Regions from separate parts of the Candidatus Nitrobacter laanbroekii genome, predicted to be linked through region 2. Evidence: predicted binding sites of a transcription regulator. Region 2 holds the regulator's gene; each other region holds the start of a gene.
What was found. The regulator LexA, encoded in region 2, represses DNA repair genes until DNA is damaged. The targets are predictions, from matches to a motif close to TGTTCNNNNTGTGTTCNG.
Positions count from the first base shown of each region.

Region 1: the regulator LexA is predicted to act here: its motif matches at 1,221-1,238, upstream of V4R08_RS07130 (ImuA family protein).
Region 3: the regulator LexA is predicted to act here: its motif matches at 1,545-1,562, upstream of V4R08_RS15285 (ImuA family protein).

Region 1 covers NZ_JBAMDA010000001.1:1,516,413-1,519,689, forward strand. Annotated here, with positions in the region: gene V4R08_RS07125 (DUF6504 family protein) at 1-353, opposite strand, end outside; gene V4R08_RS07130 (ImuA family protein) at 262-1,098, opposite strand; gene V4R08_RS07135 (hypothetical protein) at 1,264-1,419, opposite strand; gene V4R08_RS07140 (YciE/YciF ferroxidase family protein) at 1,443-1,946, opposite strand; gene V4R08_RS07145 (M20 aminoacylase family protein) at 2,029-3,201, opposite strand.
Region 2 covers NZ_JBAMDA010000001.1:1,153,324-1,156,600, reverse strand. Annotated here, with positions in the region: gene V4R08_RS05425 (ComEC/Rec2 family competence protein) at 1-1,349, shown strand, start outside; gene lexA (transcriptional repressor LexA) at 1,398-2,102, opposite strand; gene V4R08_RS05415 (molybdopterin molybdotransferase MoeA) at 2,266-3,277, opposite strand, start outside.
Region 3 covers NZ_JBAMDA010000001.1:3,263,808-3,267,084, reverse strand. Annotated here, with positions in the region: gene V4R08_RS15290 (Y-family DNA polymerase) at 1-840, opposite strand, end outside; gene V4R08_RS15285 (ImuA family protein) at 761-1,516, opposite strand; partial or broken gene V4R08_RS15280 (ATP-dependent helicase) at 1,694-3,277, shown strand, end outside.

The sequences.
Region 1 (3,277 bases), 360 kb from region 2:
CAGCCGGTGATATCCAAGAGCAGACCGTATGGCGGATCGAGCGCCACCAGCGGCGTGAAGCGGTCGCACCAGTCGGCGATGCCGTTTAGGATTTTGGCGTCGGCGGCATCATTGGCATCGAACACGGCGATGCCGGGACAGATCGCGCGGGCATTGGCCAGCGGCAAGCCGACCGCGAGATTGAGGCGCGCGGCCGCGTCATCCAGCGCGGCGATGACCAGCGCGTTGTTTTGCTTGGCGACGACGATGCAGGGTCGGTCGCTATCCGGTCCGCCGCAGCGGAACGACTTGCGCCGGATGCGGTCGGTCGGCAGGCGCGGCAGCCACAGGCTGAGGATGCGTCTTCGGGCTATGGCACGAGACGTCACGGAAGCGGCACTCATCACACATCCATTCCATGATCCACTGGCCGGTCTGGCCATGACGATTACGGACAAGCCGTGTTTCGAGCACGGGTGCGCCCCATGCCTGCCACGCCGCACCCGGCGGCGAGCGCGCCGGGCGCACGATCCACCGTGTCTCCGCCGTAGAAGGCAGCGGCGGCGCCGCCACCCGCAGCAGCAACCCGGTGACGCCGGAGCCACGCGCCGCCAGCGTCAGCCTGCGGCTGGCGACGAGATCGAACAGACGCGTCTCGCCCCAGATCTCCATGACCACGGCGCCGAGCGCATCGCAGGCCAGCGCATCGGCCGCTGTCCGCAACGCGCTTTCCACGTCGGGCGTATGCACCATCACCAGCCGGCGCGGGTCGAGACCGAGTTCGTGCCATCCGTGCATCGACAGCGCACCGGATTCGCGCGCGGCAAAATCCTGCCGTACCCAGAGCATCGGCCGATCCTTGCCGACACGCTGCGCGAGACCTGCGATGAATCCGGTTGCCGCCGCGCTGTGCCGTCCTTCCGCGAACACCTCATGCACGGCGCCGCGCGCAAGCCCGCCCTGCAGCACGGTATCCGCCTCATCATGACCGAGCGCCGCCCGGCCCGGCGAGCCACTGTTGCGACCGGCTTCGATCCGCGCGATGCAGTCGCGAAGGCGCGCAAGCGTGCTTGCTGCGCATGATCCGCCAAAGTGTGAGCGGTTTGGCGAAAAGATCATGAGCATTCTCAATATTTTAGAGCCACGCAAAGCCGGAATCCGCTTTTGCCGATCGCGCTCTAGCCAGGCGCCGCTCCTTCGTTAGATTTGCCGTCGCGAAGAGAACCCGTAGTCGACTTATTTGTTCATGTTATGTTCTATATAGAACCAAAAGGCCGCAACGAGTCAACCGGCTTTTCGCGCGTGATTTTCGTTCACGAATCTGCTCACGAATCCAATGATATCGACGGAACGCTCGTCGGAGATTTCACCCGCAAAACCACACAAGGCGGCGTGGATGACCACATAAGCAGATCGACCACCACCGGCGGCAACGGCCACCGATGATGGCCTTCCCAAAAGATTCAAGCCGCCAATGCCTCGGAGTTGACACCGGCCTCCGCGAGCGCCGTCAAATCCTTGTCGGTCTTGCGCTCCTGCTGAAGCGTTTCATCGATAAGCCTGACGGCATCCTTCATGCCGAGCCTGGCCGCCCACGCCTTCATGGTTCCGTAGCGCGCTATTTCGTAGTGTTCCACCGCTTGCGCCGCCGCGAGAAGGCCCGCGTCCAGCGCCTCAGTGCCCTTGTATTCGTCCATGACCTCCTTGCCTTCGTCCAGGATGCCGAGGATGGCATCGCAGGTCTTGCCCTTGGCCGGTTTGTCGATCAGGTCGAAAACCTGTTCCAGGCGCTCGATCTGACCTTCGGTCTCGTCATGGTGTTTTTCGAAGGCCGCCCGCAATTTAGCGGACGTTGCCGCCTTCGCCATCCTGGGCAGAGCCTTGAGGATCTGCTTTTCGGCGAAGTACATGTCCTTGAGCTGATCAAGGAACAGGTCGTGGAGATCCTTCTCTTTCGCAGCGCTCATTGTAGCCTCACGTGGTTGGAGGAAACCGCTTCCTAACGCGACGTGAGGAGCTATGTTCCTGGCGCTGCAACAGCGTGACCGCTCAGGCAGCCAGCGTGGTCTCGACCAGCCTGATCCAGTACGAGGTGCCGTAGACGATGGCGTCGTCGTTGAAGTTGTAGGCGGGATGATGCAGGCCGGCGCTGTCGCCGTTGCCGACGAAGATGAAGGCGCCCGGCCGGGCTTCCAGCATGTAGGCAAAATCCTCCGCGCCCATCATCGGCGGCGTGTCCTGCACATTGTCGTCGCCGGCGATCTCCTTCGCGATCCTGATCGCGGTTTCGGTCTGCGCGGCGTGATTGAGCGTGACCGGATAGCCGCGCCTGAACTTGACATCGATCCTGGTTCCGGTGGTCTGCGCCACGCCGGCGGCGACCTCGCGAATCCGCTTCTCCACCAGGTCGCGCACGTCGACCTTCAGGGTGCGGACGGTGCCGCGCAGTTCGACGGTCTGCGGAATGACGTTGCGGGTGTTGCCGGCGTGGAACACGCACACCGAGATCACGGCGGATTCCAGCGGATCGACATTGCGCGACACGATCGATTGCAGGGCAACGACAAGCTGCGCGCCGGCCAGCACCGGATCGATGCACAGATGCGGCCGCGCGGCGTGGCCGCCGTGGCCCTCGATCCTGAAATCGACGGCGTCGGTCGCCGCCATGATCGGACCCGGCCGGATGGCGAAGGAGCCGAGCGGGATGCCGGGGACGTTATGCATACCGTAGACCTGCTCGATCCCGAAACGGTCCATCAAACCGTCCTTGATCATCGCCGCAGCACCGGCGCCGCCCTCCTCCGCCGGCTGGAAGATCACGACCGCCTCCCCAGTGAAATTCCGCGTCTCCGCGAGATAGCGCGCGGCGCCGAGCAGCATCGCGGTGTGGCCGTCATGGCCGCAGGCGTGCATCTTGCCGGGCGTCTTTGAGGCATAAGACAGGTTGGTTGCCTCTTGAATCGGCAGCGCATCCATATCGGCGCGCAGGCCGATCACCTTGACCTCGCCGTCGCCGGCCGGCTTCCTGCCCTTGATGACGCCGACGACGCCGGTCCTGCCGAGCCCGATCGCGACCTCGTCACAGCCGAACTGCCGCAGACGGTCCGCCACGAACGCCGCGGTGCGATGCACGTCGTACAGCAACTCCGGATGCTGGTGGATATCCCGGCGCCAGCCAGCGATATCGGATTGCAGATCGGCAACGCGGTTGACGATGGGCATGGCGGGGTTCCGGGTTGGCCGAGACTGAAGTTCTCTCTAACGAACTTCGGAATCGAAACACTACCATGACGCGATA
Region 2 (3,277 bases):
TCCTGCTGTCGGGCGCCGAGGTCGCGACCCAGCGCTCGTTCTTCATGACGGCGGTGGTGCTGATCGCGATCATGGTCGATCGGCGCGCCATCACATTCCGCACGCTGGCGGTCGCGGCGATGATTGTGCTCGCGATTGCGCCGGAGGCACTGGTGCATCCGAGCTTTCAAATGTCGTTCGCGGCGACGCTCGGGCTCGTGGCGCTGGTCCAGGTCGGGATGCCGAAATTGTTCGCAACGCCCGATCATTCGCCGACGGCGCGGGCGGCACTGTGGGGCGGCCGCGAAATCGTTACGCTAACACTGGCGTCGCTCGTCGCCGGACTTGCGACGACGCCCTATGCCGCGTTCCATTTTCATCGCGTGACGCCGTACGGCGTGGTCGCAAACCTGCTGGCAATGCCGGTGGTCTCCGCACTGGTGATGCCGGCCGGGCTGTTGGGACTGGCTGCGATACCGTTCGGTTTCGACGGTGTGTTCTGGCGGCTGATGGATATCGGCATCGAATGGATGATCGTGGTCACGCAATGGGTGGCGGCGTTGCCCGGCGCCATCGGCCGCATGGCGGCGTTCGGAACCGGGCCGCTGATCGCTGCGACCGCGGGCATCGTTCTGCTCGGACTGCTCAGAACGCCGCTGCGCTGGAGCGGTGCGGCCATCATCGGGCTGGCGATCGCATGGTCGCTTGCCGTGACGCAGCCGGACATTCTGGTCTCCGCCGACGGCCACAATGTCGGCGTGCGGGGCGGAGACGGCCGGCTGCGTCTCATCCGCACGGCCAAAGACAACTTTACGGTCAGGGAATGGCTGGCCGCTGATGCGGACGGACGTGGGCCTGCCGACCCCACGCTTGCAGAGGGCGTCTCATGCGACGACGCGGGCTGCGTGGTTAAGGTGAGCGGAGGTGGAATTGTCGCGCTGGCGCGGCGCGCGGACGCGATGGAGGACGACTGCGTGCGGGCGGAGGTGATGGTGACGCCGTGGCAGGCTCCGGAGGGCTGCCTTGCGCAGGTCATCGATCAGGACAGGCTGCGGCGGGAAGGCGCCCTGGCGCTGCGGCGAACGCCGGATCATGATAATTTTGGGTCGAATCGATCCAACATCACGAACGTGATCGATTCCAATATTTTAGAGCGGGATGCGGGCGGAAAACCGCTGCACACTTTTCATCCCGCCCTCGGCGGCGCAAAACACAACTTTGCGGTCAATGCCGTCCGGCCCGATCAGGTCGACCGGCCCTGGTCGCCCGCCGTCGGCGGTGAAAAACCGGCGCATGTCAGCACCCGGCCCAGGCCGGCACACCCGATCGATGCCACGCCCGCGGCTGACGATCTCCAGCCGGACGATTGAACGGTCCGCCGCCGCCCAAGGACTTGCGAGAGCCAGCACTTGCGAGAGTCAGTACTTGCGATAGATGCCGATCAGCTTGCCCTGGATCTGGACGCGGTTGGGCGGAAGAATGCGAACCTCGTAAGCTGTGTTCGCGGGCTCGAGCGCGATCGAAGCCCCGCGGCGGCGGAAGCGCTTCAGCGTCGCTTCCTCGTCGTCGATCAGGGCAACGACGATGTCGCCGGTTTCCGCCGTTTCGTTGCGCTGGATCAGCGCCATGTCGCCGTCGAGGATTCCGGCCTCGACCATCGAATCGCCGCGCACCTCGAGCGCATAATGCTCGCCGGAGCCGAGCATGTCGGGCGGCACGCTGATTGTGTGGCTCCGGGTCTGTAGCGCCTCGATCGGTGTGCCAGCCGCGATACGTCCCATCACCGGAACGGCGACCGGACGGTCTGCATCGTCGACGACACCGCCGCCGCTGCTCGGGCGGACTTTGCCGAGATTGCCTTCAATGACGCTCGGCGTGAAACCGCGACGGCCGCCGCCGCTGCCGGCGACCTCCGGCAGCTTGATGACCTCGATGGCGCGGGCGCGATTGGGCAGGCGGCGGATGAAGCCGCGTTCCTCCAGCGCGGTGATCAGGCGATGGATACCGGACTTCGAGCGCAAATCGAGCGCATCCTTCATTTCATCGAACGAGGGCGGCACGCCGGATTCCTTCAGCCGTTCGCTGATAAAACGCAGGAGTTCGTACTGTTTGCGCGTGAGCATTCCGACCAGTCCCCGGTTGATGGTGCCTGCCGTCCGATTCCAGAACCTCAGGCTTACAGCCTTATACCGGGCGGCACGACTACTCGAAACAAATCATGAACATACACTATATGTTCGATATGTGTTCCGCAACCCTTTAATTTAACGTCAACAAGGCGAGGCTTTACGACAGCGAGAGCTTAATGACGGCGCAGGGCTCGCCTTTGCTCGCGGCAGGCGCAAGCGGCGCGCGGACCACGAGTGCTTCCGCTGCCGCGAGATTTCCCATCAACGAACTGTCCTGATGTCCGACCGGCGTCGCGACCGGCAACCCGTCTGGCGAGTGCGCGAGGCGGGCGCGCAGATAATCCTGCCGGGCTTGATTGGCGGCGACATTGCTGCCGAGCACCGCCGGTTCAATGCGATGGTGGATATCCTGACGGCCCGACAACGCACGAATCAGCGGCACCATGAACAGGAACGCGCAGATGTAAGACGAGACGGGATTGCCGGGCAGGCCGATCACGCGCATTGCGCCGAGGCGTCCGTGCATCATCGGCTTGCCGGGCCGCAGCGCGATCCGCCAGAACGCAATCTCCACGCCTTCGGCCTCCAGCGCGCGCTTGACGAGGTCATGGTCTCCGACTGACGCCCCGCCTGTGGTGACGAGAATGTCGGCGCCGCTGTCGCGGGCACGACGGATTGCGCTTCTGGTCGCCTCCATGGTGTCGGCGGCGATGCCGAGGTCGATCGCCTCGGCGCCTTCGTTCCGGGCGAGCGCGCGAAGCGCGTAGCCGTTGGACAGGACGATTTGACCCGGACCGGGCGTCGTGCCCGGCAAAACCAGTTCATCGCCGGTGGCGAGCACGGCTATTTTCGGATGGCGGTGCACCGGCAGGTCCGGATAGTTCATGCCGGCGGCAAGGGAGAGATGGCGGTCGGTGAGATGGCTGCGGGCGCGCAGCAACACGTCGCCTTCGTGAAAATCGACGCCGGCAGGGCGGATATTCTTTCCGGCCGCGGTGGCTTCCTTGACCATGACGTCGTCGCCGTCGCGTTCCGTGTCCTCCTGGATCACGACGGTGTCGGCGCTGTCCGGCACCACGCCTCCGGTAAAAATCCGCAGAGCTTCGCCGGCCCCCAGCGCCCGCTCGAGCGGCCGTCCCGCGGCGATCTCGCCGATCACATGCAGCCGC
Region 3 (3,277 bases), 2.1 Mb from region 2:
TCCGAGACCCCGCAACTCCATTTCCTGGCAGAGCTGTATGGTCATTTTGGCGACATAGCGGGCGATGGTCTCTGGTGCGCCGATCGGTTCGGCGAAAAGCTGCTGCGTCTCGATGATGTCCGGAGGCCGGACGGATTCGATGGGATCGCCGGTCCGGCCGGTGGCTTGGTCCATCCTGCGGCCGAGCTCGGGACCGAACCTTAACGTGAGTGGTGCACGGGGCGTGGCCAGCAGATCGGATACCCGTTCGAAACCAAGCCGGCGAAGATCGTCGACCATGTCGGCAGTCAGCCGTAGCGCCGCGATCGGCAGCGGCTTGATCCTCTCGGCGCTTTCACGTTCGGGAATAACCAAACTCGACTGGGCCGCAAACCGAGCCAGTGCGTATGCAGCACCTCGTGTGTCCGCCATCGCCGCGCGCGCCGTTATGCCGACACTTTCCAGGCGCGAAATCATGTCGGCCAGTATAGCGTCCTCGCCACCGTGGAGGTGGCTGGCACCTGTCGCATCGATGACGAGGCCGTCCGGACCGTCGATGGCGACGACCGGTGAGTAGCGCAGCGCCCAGACAGCGAGACGCTCGAGCGCCTCACCGTCTGCAGCGGGATCCGCGTGATGGATCATAAGCTCCTTCACCAGGGCCTGCGCCTTTGTCGCGGGCATTCCGACGCGCAGGCCGATCCGTATCGCGACCGCATTCGCCGCAACAACCTCGCGCCGTCGTCCGGCCTGGCCTACCAGCACAAGCGGCATCGTTGGATCAGGCGCTGCGGCGCCCATCTTGCGTCGTAGCCGATCGGTCGGCCACGTCGGCAGGTAAAGCGAGACGACCCTGGACATCACACGCATCCATTACAAAGTCCGCGCTTTCGCCGGCGCGGCATCGGATCAACTCAAGCAGCCATCGGGGGCGGCCAACGCCCGGCACAGGCAATGGACTCGATGGCAGCGTCGATACCCGCCATCTCGTCGCCGACGCCGTCGGCTGTCCGAAATCCGCCGCTTCGGTCTGCCGTCGCCACCGTCGCACCGCGATCGCGATCGAACCCGATGTTTCGGCTGCGAGCGACAATCGCCGCGACGACGTCATCGAAAGCCGCGCGACCTCCGCGACCACCGCACCCAGCCCGCCGTGACGGACGCCTTCCTCAAAACACGCGAACACGGATTTCTCGTCACAGGCGTCGACGTAGATGACACGGTCCGCAGCGAGGCCCACCTGCGCCAGGGCCGGCGCGAACAGATCCTGCCGGGTGATGCACCACAGAACCTTGCCCTTGGTGCGCGCGGCGATCCCGGCGGCGAACAAGGCGGCCGCTGCGCCGTCGATAGCGGCATTGCCACCTCCCGCCACTTCGTGCAGTGCCCCGAGCGCAAGGCCGCCGCCCGGTAGCCGGCTGTCGATGGCCTCCACGCCGAACGGAAGCACTGTCCTGGCGCGCAACGGCACGCTCTCAAAGCGTTGAATTTGCTCGCGAAGCCGCAGAACGGCGGGTGGTTGGACCGAAGCACTCATGCCCTCTTCTACATTCTCGGGACGGGATTGTTCTTGATTTGTTCGTATTGCTCGATAAGAGTCAAACGGTTCGTTTGGGTTCCAATGCGATGGGTTCGCGCAAAAAAAGCGGAAGTCGTTGTGACGACGAAGGGAATCGCGGAGTCTGTTTTTTTCTATTCAAGGACGATCACCATCGTGCAGCCAGCGGCCACCTACCTCGACAGTCTCAATCCGGAACAGCGGTGCGCCGTCGAGCACGGCGCCGCGGGACCGGGCCCCTTCGCGCCCTTGCTGGTGATAGCCGGTGCTGGATCCGGCAAGACCAACACGCTGGCGCATCGGGTCGCGCACCTGATTGTCAACGACGCCGACCCGCGGCGCATCTTGCTGATGACCTTCTCGCGCCGCGCCGCCTCCGAGATGACCAGGCGAGTCGAACGGATCGCCCGCAAAGTGATGGGCGACAATGCCGGTGTTTTGACCGACGCCTTGGCCTGGTCTGGCACCTTCCATGGTATCGGGGCGCGGCTGTTGCGCGATTATTCAGACCAGATCGGACTCGATCCCCAGTTCACGATTCACGACCGCGAGGATTCCGCCGACCTGATGAATCTCATCAGGCATGAGAAAGGATTCTCGAAAACGCAGAGCCGGTTTCCGACCAAGGGCACGTGTCTCTCGATCTATTCGCGTTGCGTCAATGCCGAGACTGCGATCGAGCAGGTGCTTGGTGCATCCTATCCGTGGTGCTCCGGATGGGCGACTGAGCTGAAGGAATTGTTCGCGGCCTACGTCGAGGCCAAGCAAAAGCAGAACGTGCTCGACTACGACGACCTCCTGCTCTACTGGGCGCAGACCATGAGCGATCCGGCGCTGGCCGACGATATCGGCGGCCGCTTCGACCACGTTCTCGTTGATGAGTACCAGGACACCAATCGACTGCAGTCGTCGATCCTGCTGGCGCTGAAGCTTGGTGGCCATGGCCTCACGGTGGTCGGTGACGACGCGCAATCGATTTACTCGTTCCGCGCGGCAACGGTGCGCAACATCCTTGATTTTCCCACGCAATTCTCGCCTCCCGCCAGCGTCATCACACTCGATCGCAATTACCGTTCGACGCAGACCATCCTCGCCGCTGCAAACGGCGTGATCGATCTGGCGAAGGAGCGCTTTACCAAGAACCTCTGGACCGAACGGGCATCGGGCTCGAAACCTCAACTTGTCACGGTACACGACGAAGCCGACCAGGCGCGCTTTATCGTCGAGCGCATTCTCGAAAACCGCGAATCCGGCACTCTGCTTAAGGAGCAAGCGGTGCTGTTTCGGACCTCGAGCCACAGCGGTCCGCTCGAAGTCGAACTGACCCGGCGAAACATTCCGTTCGTCAAGTTCGGGGGCTGAAGTTTCTCGATGCCGCGCACATCAAGGATATGCTGGCGTTGCTGCGGTTCATCGAGAATCCGCGGGATCGCGTCGCCGGATTCCGCCTGCTGCATCTGCTACCCGGTGTCGGACCGGCATCGGCGCAACGCGTCCTCGAGCACATGGCGGAAGCCGCAGATCCAATCGCCGCGCTCTCTAGTATCCTCGCTCCGCCCCGCGCCGGCGACGACTGGAAGGCTTTTATACAGGCCGTTGGCGAACTGCGCTATTCGGAATGGCCCTCCGACCTTGAGCGTGCGCGGCTCTGGTACGAACCGCATCTTGACCGCATCCACGAAGATGCGGATACCCGGCGTGCCGATTTGATCCAGCTCGAGCAAATTGCCAGCGGCTACT